Regions from separate parts of the Blastococcus sp. SYSU DS0541 genome, predicted to be linked through region 1. Evidence: predicted binding sites of a transcription regulator. Region 1 holds the regulator's gene; each other region holds the start of a gene.
The links. The regulator LexA, encoded in region 1, represses DNA repair genes until DNA is damaged. The targets are predictions, from matches to a motif close to TCGAACANNTGTTCGA.
Positions count from the first base shown of each region.

Region 2: ACI794_RS01665 (DUF222 domain-containing protein) is a predicted target of LexA. The motif match lies at 1,606-1,621, and genes of this name have one in related genera.
Region 3: dinB (DNA polymerase IV) is a predicted target of LexA. The motif match lies at 2,549-2,564, and genes of this name have one in related genera.
Region 4: ACI794_RS12605 (DUF6504 family protein) is a predicted target of LexA. The motif match lies at 1,506-1,521, and genes of this name have one in related genera.

Region 1 is NZ_JBJHAD010000008.1:49,881-54,084, forward strand. It holds gene ACI794_RS10830 (ABC transporter permease) at 1-929, shown strand, start outside; gene ACI794_RS10835 (enoyl-CoA hydratase/isomerase family protein) at 926-1,714, shown strand; gene lexA (transcriptional repressor LexA) at 1,779-2,543, opposite strand; gene ACI794_RS10845 (LysM peptidoglycan-binding domain-containing protein) at 2,749-3,243, shown strand; gene ACI794_RS10850 (hypothetical protein) at 3,354-4,094, shown strand.
Region 2 is NZ_JBJHAD010000001.1:358,710-362,913, reverse strand. It holds gene gatA (Asp-tRNA(Asn)/Glu-tRNA(Gln) amidotransferase subunit GatA) at 1-330, opposite strand, end outside; gene gatC (Asp-tRNA(Asn)/Glu-tRNA(Gln) amidotransferase subunit GatC) at 327-644, opposite strand; gene ACI794_RS01670 (ACT domain-containing protein) at 814-1,488, shown strand; gene ACI794_RS01665 (DUF222 domain-containing protein) at 1,626-3,839, shown strand; gene ligA (NAD-dependent DNA ligase LigA) at 3,844-4,204, opposite strand, start outside.
Region 3 is NZ_JBJHAD010000015.1:2,893-7,096, reverse strand. It holds gene ACI794_RS15640 (transglutaminase family protein) at 1-651, shown strand, start outside; gene ACI794_RS15635 (DUF3040 domain-containing protein) at 742-1,140, opposite strand; gene dinB (DNA polymerase IV) at 1,305-2,483, opposite strand; gene ACI794_RS15625 (permease) at 2,597-3,259, opposite strand; gene ACI794_RS15620 (hypothetical protein) at 3,541-3,795, shown strand; gene ACI794_RS15615 (cupin domain-containing protein) at 3,864-4,204, shown strand, end outside.
Region 4 is NZ_JBJHAD010000010.1:75,774-79,977, forward strand. It holds gene ACI794_RS12600 (HNH endonuclease signature motif containing protein) at 1-1,285, shown strand, start outside; gene ACI794_RS12605 (DUF6504 family protein) at 1,610-1,933, shown strand; gene ACI794_RS12610 (SAV_6107 family HEPN domain-containing protein) at 1,933-2,430, shown strand; gene ACI794_RS12615 (DNA polymerase III subunit alpha) at 2,427-4,204, shown strand, end outside.

The DNA of each region.
Region 1 (4,204 bases):
AGCGCAAGATCGTGGGCGGCCGGAAGTTCACCGTCATCGGAGGCAAGCCGGGCCGGCAGGACGTGACGCACCTGGGCGCCGGTCGCTACGCGGCGGTGGCGTTCTGCGTGGCCGTCGTGGTGCTGAGCCTGGTCCTGCCGTTCGGCATGCTGCTGGTGACGTCGTTCCGCAAGGCCCTGGGGCGCCCGCTCGGGTGGGACAACTTCACCCTGACCGGCAACTACGAGGAGGTCTTCGGCCGGCCCCTCATCGCCGCGGCCATGGGCAACAGCTTCGTGCTGGCCATCGGCGGCACGGTGCTGGCCCTGGCCGTGGCGCTGCTCGCCTCGTGGTTGGTGCACCGCACCAAGGCGCGCAGCAACGCGGTGATCGTGGGCGCGATGGCCGCGCCGCTCGCCTTCCCGGGTGCGGTCCTCGGTATCGGGCTGATCATCGCCTACGCGGCCCAGCCGTTCGGGTTGGGCGGGACGCTGACGATCCTGCTGATCGCCTACACGGGCAGCGCCCTGCCACTGACGTTCGCCTACGTCCACGCCGGGATGGGCCAGATCGGGGCCGAGGTGGAGGAGGCATCGCGCAGCCTGGGGGCCTCCTGGGCGCGCACCTGGCGGCGGATCACCGTGCCGCTGCTGCGGCCGTCGCTCCTGGCGGCGGGCCTGCTCAACTTCGTGCTCCTGTTCCGGGAGCTGGAGATGTCGGTGTTCCTCTACACCGGCGCGAACCCGACCGTCGCCACGGTGCTCTACAACCTGGCGAGCGAGTCGCTGTACCAGCGGGTCGGCGCCCTCTCCGTGGTGATCCTGCTGATCAACATCGTCGTGACCGTGATCGCCATGCGCCTGCTCGACCGCAAACCCGGCGAGCCCACCCGGCGGTCCCGCCGCGAGCCGTCCGTCGCACTCAACACACCCCCGGAGGAAGCAGCATGACCGAGACCACCACTGATGTCGGCACCGGCGTGCACCTGCGCTACGAGACGCCGCACATCGCCGTCCTCACGCTGGACAGCCCTCCGTCGAACACGTTCAGCTGGGAGAGCCGGCGGTCGTTCATGAGGGCGCTGGACATCCTGGACGCCGACGAGGACGTCCGCTGCCTGGTGATCACCGGCGAGGGGCGCGCATTCACCGCCGGGGCCCACCTGGGCGAGGACCAGTCCATGAGCGACGAGCAGCTGACCGACTACCTCGCCGAGTTCAGCCGGGTGCTCAACGGCGTGCAGAACTTCCGGGCACCCGTGATCGCCGCCATCAACGGGGCCACGATCGGCGGCGGCCTGGAGTTCTCGCTCTGCTGTGACATCCGCATCGCATCGACGGAGGCGTTCTTCGTGGCCGCCGGCGTCAACGTGGGCCTCATCGTCAGCTTCTGGCGTCTGCCGCGCGTCATCGGGCTCGGCCCGGCCAAGGAGATCCTGCTGACCGGCGCCCGCTACACGGCCCAGCAGGCGCTCAACTGGGGACTGGTCACGGAGGTGCACGAGCCCGGTGACCTCATGCCCGCGGCGCTCGCAAAAGCCCAGCGCATCGCCACCCGCGCGCCGTTGTCGGTGGAGGCGACCAAGGAGGCCGTCACCGGCGCGTTCGAGATGGACTTCGCGCAGGGTCAGGCGCTGCAGACCAAGCGCTTCCTGGAGATGTTCCGCACCGATGACCACCAGGAGGCGCTGCGGGCGTTCTTCGAGAAGCGGGACGGCGACTACCAGCGGCGCTGATCGACCCCGCTGACGTCGATGGCCGGTCGGGAGGAGAACCCGGCCGGCCGTCGACGTCAGCGGCTCAGACCCGTCGGAGAACGCTCACGACCCGGCCGAGGATGGTCGCCTCGTCGCCCGGGATGGGCTCGTACGCCGGGTTGTGCGGCAGCAGCCAGACGTGGCCGTCGCGCCGCTTGTAGGTCTTGACCGTCGCCTCGCCGTCGATCATCGCGGCGACGATCTCGCCGTTCTCGGCGGTCGGCTGCTGGCGGACGACGACCCAGTCGCCGTCGCAGATCGCCGCCTCGACCATCGAGTCGCCGGCCACCTTGAGCATGAAGACCGTGCCCTCGCCGACCAGCTCGCGCGGCAGGGGGAAGACGTCCTCCACCGCCTGCTCGGCCAGGACGGGGCCACCGGCAGCGATCCGCCCGACGAGCGGGACGTAGGTGGGCGCCGACGCCTGCATGCCGTCACCGACCACCGGCGGCTCGGTGTGCGCGACCACCCCGCGGGCGGCGTCGCCGGGGAGCCGGACGTCGAGGGCGCGCGGACGGTTCGGATCGCGCCGCAGCCACCCCTTCTTCTGCAGGACCGACAGCTGGTGCGCGACCGAGGACGCCGAGGACAGGCCCACCGCCTCGCCGATCTCGCGGACCGAGGGTGGGTACCCACGGCGGTCGATCGAGTCGCGGATCACCTCGAGGACCCGGCGCTGCCGCTGGGTGAGGCCGTCGCCGTCCGCCGTGCGGTCGGGGAACGCCCGCACCGACGCGGAACCGTCAGCCTCCCGGGCCGTTGCCCTGGTGCCGCGACCGGCGCCGGAGGTCCCCTTCGAGTCCGCCACGTCTCCTCCTCGCCGGCTGCCCGTGCAGCGCTCGACCGTCGTCGTCGGGTGGAACCGTAGCGCCGATCGGCGCCCAGTTCAAACACGTGTTCGAAAGTTTCCCGTGTCGCATCGCTTCTGTCGGTCCTGTCCGGTAGACATCGGACAGACGTTCGAATCGAACGTGTGTTCGGACCGGCTCGCGTCGGTCGGGAGGGTGGGAGACATGGACGGCGGCGCTGCGCTGCGGGTTTCCGGCGGGTCGGCGGTCGGTGGAGGTGAGGCGGGCGCCGGGGCCCGGCCCGCCCGGCACCTCCGGGTGCTGCCGCCACCGACGTCCTACTCGGCGGCCGTCGCGCCCCGGGTGGGAGAGCCCGGGCGGCGCCTGACCGTCGTGCGGACGGCCCCCGGTAGCAGGAGCGCCGCTCCGCCGCCGCCGCTGCGGCTGACCGCGCGTGGGCGCCGGGCGGTGGCGGTGGCCGTTCTGCTGCTCGGCCTCGCCCTGGTGCCCCTGGCCGGTGCGGTGCTGGGTGAGGCAGACGGCGGGCTCCAGCTGATGGGGACGACCCAGGTCATCGTCGAGCCGGGCGACACCCTGTGGTCCATCGCCGGCGCGGTGGCCGAGGGGCGGGACGTGCGGGACGTCATCGTCGACATCCGGCGGCTGAACCGGCTCGACACCGCACAGATCACCCCTGGTCAGGTGCTGCTGTTGCCCTGACGGGTGCCCCTGCACCACGCGAGACGTTCACAATGCGGATCGGCGACTTCGTCAACCCTGCGTATGGGGACGTTTACGCTGAGTGCTGGTCGTCCGTTTACGGTCGTCGCGTGTCGAGCGTCATGGAGAACCGCGCCGCCGTGTTCACCCGTCATCCCCAGGCCGTCGAGGTGCTGCACGCGGGTGCCTGGCGGGCGGGGGAGCTGCTGGGTTGGCGGCACGACGACTCCGGCGCGTGCCAGATGCGGGTGCGGACCGTGGTCGACGGGGTCGAGCAGGCGATGTGGACGGCGCTGGACACCGTGCGGCTCCCGGAACCCGCGTCCGCCCGTCCCGGGACGCAGCTGATGGCCGCGCAGCCGGCGCTCCGGTCGGGTGGTGGTCGTTCGACCGACCCCGAGGCGACCGCCAGCCTCCCTCGGGTGCGCGACAGCCGCCCCGAGCGGTCGGCTCCGGCTCGCACGGGTGGTCGCCGACGCGCACCCGAGGGCGACGAGATCCGGGCGGCGACCGCCTCCTCCGTGCCCGTGCACCCGTCCGGTCGGCACCGGGCACCGGCCATCGCGCCGGGCCCGGTCGTCGGGCGGCACCGGGCGGCCGACGCCGAGCTCGCCCCCCTCGTCGCCGGCGGCACGCCGGCCGCGTCCGCCGCCCCGGTCCGGGATGGGGGTGTGCCTGCCTGGGTGATCCCGGCCGCGCGCTCCGCGCCGCCCGTGGAGCTGCGACCGCTCGGGCGCGACTGGACCCCGCCGGCCGGTCTCGAGCCCGAGCTGCTGACCCGTCCCATGCGGTTGAGCGACCAGATCCCGCACTCCCGCCGACGCCGGGTGGACGGGTCCCTCAGCGCCTGATCGGCAGGTGGCGCGCGCACCGGCGCCGGGCCCTCGCGGTTGCGCGCCCCGCCGCGTCCGGCCGTGCGTCCGCGGTTGTGCGGGCGGAGCGCCCGGCGGCTGCGCCCCCG
Region 2 (4,204 bases), on a different contig from region 1:
CAGGGTGGCGTCGTACGGCGGTCGCCAGCCCTCGAGGATGCGCGAGCCGCTGGTGGTGGGCACGCCCTCGGTGACGACGACGTCCTTGAGGGCGAGCGGGACGCCGGCCAGCGGGCCGAGCTCGGCGCCGGCCGCGCGGGCGTCGTCGACGGCGCCGGCGGACTCAAGCGCGGCGTCGGCGTCGACGTGCAGGTAGGCGCCGATCGTGGCGTCCTGCGCCTCGATCCGGTCGAGGTAGGCGCGCGTCACCTCCACGGAGCTGAGGTCGCCCGACTGAAGCGCCTCGATGAGCGCGGCGGCGCTGGTGGTGGTGAGGTCGGTGGCGGTCACGCCTCCTCCCCCAGGATGCGCGGGACCCGGAAGCGGTCGTCCTCCGCGGCCGGGGCCCCGGCGAGGACGACGTCGCGGGGCAGGCTGGGCCGGGCGACGTCGGGGCGCATGACGTTGGTCATCGGCACCGCGTGCGTGGTCGGCGGCACGTCGGCGACGTCGGCCTTGCCGACCTGCGCGACGGCGTCCAGCACGGCGGCGAGCTGACCGGCGAAGAGGTCCAGCTCCTCGTCGCTCACCGCGAGCCGGGAGAGGTGGGCGAGGTGCGCCACCTCGTCACGGGTCAGTTGGCCCTTCGGGGAGGGGGTGCTCATGCTGCGGTGGAACTCCACTTCGGCAGTGCCCGGCGGCCCGCTCTCGGACCGGGACGTGACCGGGTCACTGTACGTGCAGCCCTCCCGGCGCTGGTCAGCGTGAGAGGCTGCCCCCGACCGCGATCGACGGAGATCGGCCCGAACCGGCGAGCACTCCCCCGGAGGAACCGTGTCCTATCTCCTGCGCCTCGTCGTGCCCGACCGCCCCGGCGTCCTCGGGGCCGTGGCCACGGCGCTCGGCACGGCGGGGATCGACATCGTGTCGCTGGACGTGCTGGAACGGGGCAACGGCATCGCGGTCGACGACGTCGTCGTGGACCTGCCCGGTGACCGGCTGCCCGACAGCCTGATCACCGCGGCCCAGACCGTGCCCGGGGTGCAGGTGGAGTCGCTGCGCCCTTTCGCCGGGCCGCTGGACACCCACCGGGAGCTCGACCTGCTGGACGCGCTGGCGCGCGGTGACCGGCCGCCGACCGAGCTGCTCACCGACTCGCTCCCCCGCGTGTTCCACAGCGGCTGGGCGGTGGTCCTCGACGACTCCGGCCAGCCCGCCCCCCTGGCCGAGCGGGCGGTGCTCGCCGCGTCGGACGCCGCGCCCGCCTTCCTCGGGCTGACCCTGCCGTGGCTGCCGCTGGCGGGGCCGCGGCTGCTGCCCAGCGACGAGCCGTGGCTGCCCGAGCGGTGGCAGGAGATGGCCATCGAGATGATGGCGGTGCCCTACGGCGCCGGCCGGGCGATCGTGCTCGGGCGCTCCGGCGGCCCGGCCTTCCGCCGGTCCGAGCTCCTCCGCCTGGCCCACGTCACCGGCATCGCGACGACGGTCGCCCACCTCCCGCCGGCCTGACGCCCTCGCTGCTGGAGGCCGGGCCGCCCGCAGAGGGCGGCCGCCGCGACCGTGCCGGCGCGGCCGCTCGAGCTGCTGACCTGCGCCTCTCCGCGAAGGGCTTGCGAGGACATGTGTTCGAACATATGATCGAACACATGGCGCAGGTGACGGCGGGGGGCTCAGCCGAGCCCGGCTGCGGCGCGTCCGGCGCAACCGCGGAGTTCGTGCCGGCGCCACCGACGGCCGGGTGGGCCACCGGTCCGCTGGGCGCCGTCCAGGCTGCCGACCGCGAGATCGCCCGCCACACCGCTCTCCGCGCCCGGGCGGTGGCCGAGTTCGCCACCACCCGTCCCGCGTCGGCCGATCGCCCGGCCGGTCAGGCCGGGGCGATGAGCGAGGCACGTCGGGCCGCCCGGCCGGAGGTGCTGGCCGAGGTCAGCGAGTGGGCGGCGCAGGAACTCGTGGTGGCGCTGTCCCTCTCCGCCCAGGCCGCCGAGCAGCTGCTCGCCCGGTCGCTGACGCTGGTGCACCGGCTCCCCGCGACGTTGGCCGCGCTGGAGCGCGGGGAGATCCACCCGGGGCACCTGTGGCCGATGCTCGAGCGGGTGGCGCCCATCGCCGACGCGGCGCGGCGAGCCGCCGTGGAGCGCGATCTGCTCGCGTGGATGTCCGGCCGGGTGACCACCCCAGCGCAGCTCGGCGCCAAGGCTCGCCGCCTCGGTCTGGCCCGGGACGCGCGCGACGAGGCCGCCCGGCTGGCCGCGTCGCTGCGGGAACGGGGTATCTCGATCCGCTCCGACCGGCGCGAGGGCATGGCCTCCTTCGGCGCTCTCCTCACGGTGCCCGAGGCCCAGGCGCTGCTCGACGCGCTGAGCCGGTACGCCGATGCGCTCGACGAGCCGGAGGACCGCAGGACCCGCGGCCAGAAGATGGCCGACTGCCTGCTCGACCTGGTCCTGCGGCCGGAGAAGAACGACCTCCCCGCCGTCCAGGCGCAGCTGACCGTGGTGGCCGGGGTGCGGTCCCTCCTCGGGGGCGATCAGCCCGGTGAGATCGGCAACGAGCCGGTACCCGCCGAAGTGGTCCGCGCCCTCGCCCGCGCCCTGGGCCTGCTGCCCGCAGCGGAACGCCGGGCCGACGATCAGCCGCGGGACGCCGGCGCCACCGACGTCTGGCCGGACGACCTCTGCCCCACGGACTCCTGGCCGGACGACTTCGGTTCCACCGGCGCCTGGCCGCTGGACACCTGGCCCAGGGAGTGGCGAGAGGCCGACGAGCGGTGGTGGGCGGAGGTCGAGGCCCGCGCCCTCCGAGGTGAGTGGGGAGGGGAGGACTACACCCCGGAGGACGAGCTGCTCCGCCGGTGGGCCGAGGAGGCACCCGTCGAGGCCTGGCTGGAGCGCGTCGGTGCTTTCGCCGACCCGGCGCCGCCCTCCGATCCCGATCCCGGCTCCGGCTCAGGACGCGGCCCCGATCTCAGCCCCGGTTCCGAACGTGACCCCGATGCCAGCCGGGGTTCGGGATGCGACCCCGATGCCAGCCGGGATTCAGGACACGGCTCCGACGTCCAACCTGGAACAGCACCCGACCAGCGGCCCGCGACATGCCCAGCGCCCACGACGGAGGACGACGACAGCGGCGGATCCGCTCGCTGGGCGACCGCCCACGGGTCGATGCAAGCTGCCGCGGATGCGCTGCTGGGCCTGGATCGGGCGATCGGTCACGCCCGACGGATGGTCATCGACGCCCAGCGGGCCGACCGTGCGGACGAGGCCACCTGGCTCCGCAGCGCCGCTGGGCGGGTCACCGGTGCGCCGAGCGACCTGGACGCGTGCGCCGCGGCCGGGGAGTCCCGCCGGGCGGCCCTCGCCGCACTTCTCGACGTGAGCGGCGGCGGCACGCTGGTCGACCGGCCGCGCATCGCGGTGGTCGACGAACTCTCCGGCGCCCTGCTCGCGCTGACCGACAGCCGTGAGCTCCGCCGCCTGGCCCGCTGCGACGACGCCGCCTGCCGCCGCGCGCCGGCCCGCTGCACGCACGACCTCACCGGCCGCCCGGGGCTCGGCCCACCCGGCCCGACCGACGGGTACCGCCCCGGCGCCGCCCTCGACCGGTACGTCCGTGCCCGCGACCGTCGCTGCCGCTTCCCCGGCTGCCGCAGGCGCGTGCGGCTCGGCGGGGAGCTGGACCACGACCGTCCCTGGCCCGAGGGGCCCACCAGCGCGCAGAACCTCGTCGGCTTCTGCACCGGTCACCACCGCGGCAAGCACCAGGCGCCCGGTTGGCGGCACGAGTTGGCGCCCGACGGCCGACTGACCGTGACCGCCCCGACCGGCCTGGTCGCGACGACCACTCCCCCACCGTTCTGAGCGGCTACTCCTCGGTGCCGTCACCGATCGTCGCGACCTCGCGGGCGGCGTCCGGGCCCTGCTCGAGCAGCACGCGGAAGCCGTCGTCGTCCAGGATCGGCGCTTTCACCTGCACGGCCTTGTCGTACTTGCTGCCCGGGTCGGCGCCGACGACCACGAAGCCGGTCTTCTTCGACACCGAACCCGTCACCTTGCCGCCGCGCTCCTGGATCGCCGCGATCGCCTGGTCGCGGCTGAAGTCGCGCAGCGAGCCGGTGACCACGACGGTGACCCCGGTGAGCGGGCCCGGGCCGGCGTCCTCGCCCGCATCGGCCAGCGAGACACCGGCCTGCCGCCACTTCTGGACCACCTCGCGGTGCCAGTCG
Region 3 (4,204 bases), on a different contig from region 1:
GACGCCGCACCCGCCGTCCCCGCGGCGCCGACGACGCCGCCGCCGGCGCTCCCCCGGACGGACCGGCTGCCGGAGGCGGTGCCCCAGGCCACCCCGTCGGCGGGGACCGCGACCGACCGGGGCCCGCTGCTGGTCAGCGCCGGGCTGCTGGCGCTCGGCGCGGCCGCGGTGGCCGCGCCGGCCGTGGTGCGCACGCTGCAGCGCCGCCGCCGGCTGGCGGGGGACGCCGCCACCGGCTCCTGGGCGGAGCTGTGCGCCACCGCCACGGACCTCGGCGTGCACCTGCAGCCGTCGTGGACACCGCGCCGGGTGGCCGAGGCCCTCGTGCGGGCGGTCAGCCGTGGGCCGGGTGGCCCGGCGGCGGAGTCGTCGGTGGCGGCGGTGCGCCGGCTGGCGCAGGCGGAGGAGGCGGCCAGCTACGGGCGTCCGGGCAGCGCACCGCCGCCCGCGGAGCTGCGGACGGCGCTGCGGACGGCCCGCCGGGGGCTCCTCGCGTCCCGCCCCCGGACGGTGCGGCTGCGCGCGCTCCTGTGGCCGGCCTCGCTCGTCGCCGGCACGCGGGCGCGGGTCGCGCGGTGGACCCGGGACGGGTTCGACCGTGCCGGGCGGAGAGCGGCCGGCGGGTCGGTGCGCGAGGGCTCCTGGTCCTAGCGGCGCCGGGACCCAGGGCCTCTGCCGTGGCCGCCCGGGACGCGCCCGGCCGCCGTCCGGGCGGGACGGCGGCCGGGCGGGTGCGTGGGGCTACTGGTCGTAGCGGCGGCGGAAACGTTCCTCGAGCCGGTTCTTCATCGGCTGCTTGCCCTTCCGGCCGCCGCGGCCGGCCGCGGTCGAGCCGCGCGACCCGGCGGGACCGGTGGCCTCGACGGCACCGGTGGCCGCGCGGTAGTGCAGCACCCCGAGGGCGGCGCCACCGAAGGCCACCAGGAACCCGAGGACCCCCAGCGGAACGGATTCGGCGACGGCGCCGGCCACCAGGACGGCGAGGCCGACCAGGACCAGCAACCCGCCGAGTTGCAGTCTGCGGCGAGCCTTCTGACGGCGATCGCCGGTGCGGACCGAGGATGCGAACTTCGGATCGTCATCGACGAGGGCGCGCTCGATCTGCTCCAGCAGACGCTGCTCGTGCTCGGAGAGCGGCACGTCGACCTCCAAATGGGCGGAGCCAGTTCCGTCGGAGGCTCCCGCCGACGGTGTCTTCGAGGATACGAGCCGATTGCACGCGGCGAAAGGCGACGCCACGGCGAGCCGCCGAGCGCGTCGGCCGATCACTCCTCCGGGTGGGTCCCCCGGCGCGTCCGGGCAGGTCAGCGGCCCGGCCGCCCGACCCTGCCCGAGGAACCCAGGAGCGTGGCCGGGCGCACCGCGCCGGCACCGAAACGCCGGGCGGCGCGGTCGGCGGCCAGCTCCGCCTCCCGGCGACCGTGCTCGCGGGCCCCCAGTTCGAGCTGCCGGGGGGCCGAACCGGCCTCGACGAGGCGTTCGGCCCGGACGCCGACCAGCCGGATGCGGGTCCGGTCCAGCCCCAGGGCGTCGTAGAGCACGCGGGCCGTGTCGTAGAGCTCCTGCCCCACGTCGGTGGGCGCTCCGAGGGTGCGGCTGCGGGTGATCGTGGTGAAGTCGGCGAAGCGGACCTTGATGCTCACCGTGCGGGCCAGGCAGCCGATCGAGCGCAGCCGGCCGGCCGTCCGCTCCGCCAGGCGCAGCAGCTCCCGGTGGACCACGCGCGGGTCGTCGACGTCGGTGGCGAAGGTCTCCTCCGCGCCGGTGGAGCGCTCGGGCTCGTCGGGGACGACCCGCCGGGGGTCGCGGCCCCAGGAGAGCTCGTGCAGGTGGGTGCCCGCCGCCACCCCCAGCGCCCGCTGGAGCGTCTTCGCCGGCACGTGGGCCAGGTCGCCCACGGTGCGCAGCCCCAGCCGCAGGAGGGTCTCCTCCGTCTTCGGCCCCACCCCCCACAGCGCACCGACCGGCAGCGGGTGGAGGAAGCCCATGACCTCCGGCGGCCGGACGACGAGCAGCCCGTCGGGTTTGGCGTGCGTGGAGGCCAGCTTCGCCACGAACTTGGTGCCGGCCACGCCGACCGAGCAGGTGATGCCCTGCTCGTCGAAGACCCGGGCCCGGAGGTACTCGCCGATCTCCGCGGCGTCGCCCAGCCGGCGGCCGGCGCCGGAGACGTCGAGGAACGCCTCGTCCATGCTCAGCGGCTCGACCAGCGGGGTGACCGACCGGAACAGCGCCATGACCGCCCGGGACACCTCGGCGTAGAGCGCCATGTCCCCCGGCAGGACCGTCGCCGTCGGGCACAGCCGCAGTGCTCGCGCGGTGGGCATGGCCGCGTGCACGCCGTACCTGCGGGCCTCGTAGGTGGCCGAGGTGACTACGCCGCGGTTGCCGGCGCCACCGACGATGACGGGGGTGCCGGCGAGCTCCGGCCGGCGGCGCACCTCGACGCTGGCGAAGAAGGCGTCCATGTCGACGTGCAGCACGGTGCAGCCCGCCGCACGACCGCCACCCCGCCCCACGCCGTCCCCTTCCGCACGTCGACCCCGGATCGAACATGCGTTCGATCCGGGGTCGACGATAGCGGTGCGGGTGGGCGTCAGCCGGCCGCGACCCGCTGGCGCTCGGCGTCCTTGCGGCTCGGCCACATCTTGGCGCCCAGCACGCCGCCCAGCGCGGAGGCCGCGATCCCGAGCCCCAGGCCCAGCACCGCCCAGCTGGCGGCCGACGTGGCCACGTCCGTCGCCTGGCCGGCCGCGACGTCGGGCAGGTTCGCCTGCTGGATGTTGGTCACGTCGGTCACGACGCCGGCCAGCGAGCCCAGCAGGGCGCCGCCACCGAAGAGGGTCAGGAAGACGATGGCGACCACCGTCAGCGCCCAGACCAGGATGCCGTGCAGCAGCCCGTCGCTGAGGCCGCGCCAGATCGCGCTGGCGCCGGCGGTGAGCCCGCCGAGGAACAGGGCGATCAGCCCGTTGACCCCGCTGATCCAGTCGGCGTTGTTACCGGTCGCCCCGGGGCCGATGTCCCACCAGCCCAGGGCCAGCGTGGCCAGTTGCAGCAGCAGGAACGTCGGGACGGCGACGATCAGACCGGCCCACACCGGGCCCCACCGGACCCGGTCGCGTCGGGGCGGCGCGGAGACGGCGGGACCCGTCACCGGCGCCGTCGCGGTCGCCCCCTCGGCCGGCCGGTCGACCGTCTCCTGGCGGATGACGTTGTCCTCGAACGTGGTGTCGGTTCGCGTACGACTCTCGGTCACGAGCTCACTCCTCCGGTCGTCGTGCAGTTCACGGTGCAGGCGCGGTGTGCTCCACGCCGACCTCCTGGGGATGCCCGCCGGCGGCCCGGGCGCCCACCTCCACCCCGAAGCCGTGACCGGATCGTCACATTCGGGTCGAGGGCCGGCGTCCGGGCGCCCGACCCCCGTGGTCCCGGGCAGAACCGCTGGTCGGAGCGCAGGTGTCAGGGCAGCACGCGGGAGGTACTGCACCGACCGGGGCCGCCGCACGGCGGTCCGGACGCACGAGAGCGGAGGAGCCCATGGCGCTCGACGACGAGATGACCAGCACGGACGGCGGGGCCGACGGTGGCGCCGACGGCGGTGCGCACGGCCCGGCCGACAGCGGCGCGGGCACGGCCGACCACGGCGCCTCCGGCGCCCCGGGCGGCCACGACGGCGGGGCCGACGGCGGTGCGGACAGCGGTGCCGACGGTGGCGCGGACGGCGGTGCCGACGGTGGCGCGGACGGCGGCGCGGACGGCGGTGCCGACGGCGGCGCGGACGGTTCGGCCTGACCGAGAACCCGACCGCGCAGGGCCGGGCGGAGCCGCAGCTCCGCCCGGCCCTGCGGCGGTGCACGGACATGGCACCCGAGCGGTTCGCGCGGGAGCACTGGGCGCGGCACCCGCTCCTGACCCGGGCCGAGGACACCGGCAACTCCTTCACCGACCTGCTCGACCTGCCCGCCGTCGACGAGCTGCTCTCCCGGCGAGGTCTGCGCACGCCCTTCCTCCGGATCGCCAAGGACGGCGCCGTCGTCGACCCCAAGCGGTTCACCACCTCGGGCGGGGCGGGCGCCGAGATCGCCGACCAGGTCTCCTCCGACGCGGTGCTGCGCCTGTTCGCCGACGGGAGCACCGTCGTCCTGCAGGGGCTGCACCGGCTCTGGCCGCCGCTGATCACCTTCGCCGACCAGCTGGCCGC
Region 4 (4,204 bases), on a different contig from region 1:
GCCGGGGCCGGACTCCCGGGCGGCGCGCCCGGCTGCGCTGGCCGATGTCTCCGACGACTTCGTCTCCGAGCTGGCGACGATCCGCAACTGCTCCGAGGTCGAGGCCGGCCGCCTGGCCGCCGAGTCGATCCTGCTCACCACCAAGCTCGCCGCCACGTGGGCGGAGCTGTTCGCCGGGCGGCTGACGATCCGCAAGGCGCGGATCCTGCTCGACCTGCTCGGCGACGCCTCCGACGCCGTCGCCGCCGCGGTGCAGGCGCGGGTGCTCCCGGGAGCTGCGGACTGCCCGCCGTCCCGGCTGGGCGACCGGACCCGCTACCACCTCTACCGGGTGGACGCCGCGGCCAGGGAGCGCCGTCGCAGGGAAGCCGAGCGCAAGGCCGACGTGCACGTCCAGCGCACCGCCGACGACCTCGGCCGGCTGGTCATCGAGGGCCCGCTGCCGGCGGTGCACGCGGCCCGCGATGCGGTCGACCAGTACGCGCGGTGGATGCGCGCCGACGGTGACGACCGGCCGATGGGCGTGCTGCGCTCGACGGCGGTGCTGGACCTGATCCTGAGGCCGTGGGACACCAGCCGCCCGCCGGTGACCGCGCACCTGCACGTCCACGCCGCGCTGCCCTCGCTCCGGCACGACGCACCGGCCGGCGCCGCGCCGGCGGAGCTGGACGGGCAGCTGATCTCCGCCGCCCAGTGCCGGGAACTGCTCGACTCCCTCGACGTGCTCGGCCTGTCACCGGCGCCGGTCGGCGGGTCGGTGCACGTCGCCATCGACGACGCGGCGACCGGTGAGACCGTCGCGGTGGCCAGCCGGGCCGAGCTCCGTCGCGCCGCCGGCCGGGGCCGTCGGGTGCGGCGCGGGAAGGCCTCGCGGGGCGCCCACCCGCCGGGGCAGCCCGACGGGCCAGGCCTGCGGCCCCCTCCTCCGACCCTGGGGTACCGGCCCACCGCTGCCCAGGAACGGCTCGTCACCGTGCGCGACCGGCACTGCCGCATGCCCGGCTGCCGCCGTCGCGCCGGCCGCTGCGACATCGACCACGGTCAGGCCTTCGCCGACGGCGGCCCCACCGACTGCTGGAACCTGTGCTGCCTGTGCCGGCGGCACCACCGGATCAAGACCTTCGCCCGCGGCTGGTCGTTCACCCTGCTCCCCGACGGCCGGCTCGTCGTCCGCACCCCGGCGGGTGTCTCCCGGACCACCCGTCCGCCCGGCTGGTACCACGACCCCGAGCCGGAGCCGCCCTGGCTCGACGACCTCGCACCCCCGGATCCGCTCCGCGCGTGAGGTCAGCCGGTGCCCGGCGCGTCGCCCGGCGGACCGGAGTTGCAGGTGGACGGACGGGGACTGTCCGGGGCTTCGCCCGAGTCGTGGGCGGAGGCGATTCGCGTGGTGCGGGCGGGGGCGGGGGTGGGGCGGAGTGACCTCGACGAGCGCGGCCAGCTGGCCACAACACGCCGCGGCCCGGCTTGACGACGCGGGAGCGCTCCGGTCTACTGGACCTCGTTCGAACACCTGTTCGAACGATGTGATCGGCCCGTCCTTCCCGGCTCTCTTCCCCGCCGGTGGGGTGGCGGGCGTGCGCGCGGGGCGAGGCGTGGGGAGGCTGTCATGAGCCGGGTGCTCGGTGAGGTCGTCGGTCGGGCCGGCGAAGAGGTGCAGGTCGAACGTGGCCCGCTGGGCCCGGTGCAGTTCTGGCGCGGGCAGTCCCGGTACGTCGTGGGAGAACTGCTCGACTCCTGGGTGGAGACCGCGCCGTGGTGGCTCCGGGACGCCGAGGTGGGTGGCGCGTCGGACGACCTGGTCGCCCCCCGCGAGGTCTGGCGGGTGGAGGCGGTGCGGGCCGGGCGGTCCCGCATGAGCTTCGCCGGCGTCTACGACCTGACGTGGGACGCCGCCGGCAACCACTGGTGGCTCGTCCGGGTGCACGACTGATGGGCGCCGCACGAGCCGTGCCGGCCGGTCAGCTGCCGCTGCCGCCCGCGCTGCCCGCCGCGGCCGCGGGCCTGCTCGACCAGGCGCACCGCGGCCTGGCGGAGGCGGCCGCGGCCACCGATCCGCGGGAGCGGTATGCCACCGCGCACCTGGCGGCGCTCCGGGCCGCCGCCGCGGTGCTGGCCGCGCGCACCCGTCCCGAGGGCGGTCGCCGGCGCCCGCGCAGCGCCTGGGTGCTGCTTGCCGAGGTCGCCCCCGAGCTGGGGGAGTGGGCCACCTTCTTCGCCGCCGGCGCGGCCAAGCGCGCCGCGGCGGAGGCGGGGCTGTCCCGGGCGGTCACCGAGCGGGAGGCCGACGACCTGGTCCGCGACGTACGGGGCTTCCTCGCCGTGGTCGAGGCCGGGCTCGGCGTCGACGCGCTGCCCGAGCCGCCCCGCTACCCGCGGCCGCACGTGGTCGGCCGGACCCCGTCCCGGTCCGCCGGGCCCCGGCGGTGAGCGACCCCTTCGTCCACCTGCACGTCGCCTCCGGTTACTCCATGCGGTACGGGGCCAACCACCCCGCCGACCTGGTGGCACGGGCCGCCGAGCACGGCATGCCGGCCCTGGCCCTGACCGACCGGGACGGGCTCTACGGTGCGGTCAAGTTCGCGCTGGCCTGCCGGTCGGCCGGGGTGCGGCCGATCTTCGGTGTCGACCTGGCGGTGGCGCCGGCGCTGGGTACCAGCGTGCCGCCGGCGCTCGCGCACGTGCTGGGGGAGGACCCCGCCGCGGCTCGGTCCCCGCGGCCGCGGACCGCGACACCTCCGCGCCGGTCCCCGGCCCGCGGTGGGGTGAGCGTCGATCCGCGGCTGCCCCGGGTCACCTTCCTCGCGCGCGACGGCGTCGGCTGGCGCTCGCTGTGCCGGCTCACCAGCGCCACCCACCTGCGCGGCACGCGCGGCGAGCCGGTGAGCTCGCTGGCGATCGCCGCCGAGCACGCCACCGGGCTGGTGCCCCTGCTCGGTCCCGGCTCCCCGGTCGGCCGGGCCCTGCTCGCGGGGCGGGCCGACCTGGCCGTCGAGCAGCTGGACGCCTGGCGCGCGGTCTTCGGCCCGGGGCTGGCACTGGAGGTGGTGCACCACCGCGGCCGGGGCGACCGGCAGCGCGCCCAGGCGCTGCTCCGGTTCGCCGCCGAGCAGCAGGTGCCGGTGGTCCTGAGCAACGCGGTCCGGTACGTCGACGCTCTCGACGCCCCCACCGCCGACGTCCTGGACGCCGCCCGGCGGCTGGTCCCGCTGGGGGCCCGGCACGTCGACCGCACCACGGCCGAGGGCTACCTGAAGTCGGGCAAGGAGATGGCCGAGGTCGCCGAGGACCTCACCGGCCCCGACCGGGACGCCGCCCTGCGGCTGCTCGAACGCACCGCCCGGCTGGCCGAGCAGTGCGCCGTCGACCCCGCCGGCGACCTGGGCATCGGCAGCGTCCGCTACCCCGAGCTCGACGTCGTCACCACGCCGGCGGAGCGGGGGATGGGTCCGGCGCAGGTGCTGCGCGCCCGGTGCGAGGCGGGGCTGGGGCGGCGGGGCATGGCGCCCACGACCCGGGTGCGGCAGCGGCTCGAGGAGGAGCTCGGGGTCATCGACTCCCTCGGCTACCCGTCCTACTTCCTGACCGTCGCGGACGTGGTCGACCTCATCAAGAGCTTGAGGGTTCGCGCGGCGGCGCGCGGATCGGGCGCCGGCAGCCTGGTCACCTACCTGCTGGGCATCTCCGACGTCGACCCGCTGCGCTACGGGTTGCTGATGGAGCGGTTCCTCTCGCCGCTGCGCCACCAGCTGCCCGACATCGACATCGATGTGGAGTCCGCCCGGCGGATGGAGGTCTACGACGCGGTCATCGACCGCTTCGGCGCCGACCGGGTCAGCTGCATCTCGATGATGGACACCTACCGGGTGCGCCACGCCATCCGCGACGTCGGTGCGGCGCTCGGCCTGCCGCCGGCGGAGGTCGACGCGGTGGCCAAGGCGTTCCCGCACATCCGCGCCAACCAGGTGCACGCCGCGCTGCGGGACCTGCCCGAGCTGCGGGCCAGCCGGTACGGCTCGCGCCGGGCCGGCGGCACCGGTGACCTCGACCTGCTGTTCGACCTGGTGTCCCGGCTCGACGGGCTGCCCCGGCACATCGCGTTGCACCCGTGCGGGGTGCTGCTCTCCGACGCCACGCTGCTGGACCGCACGCCGGTGGAGAGCAGCTATCTCGGCTACCCGATGAGCCAGTTCGACAAGGACGA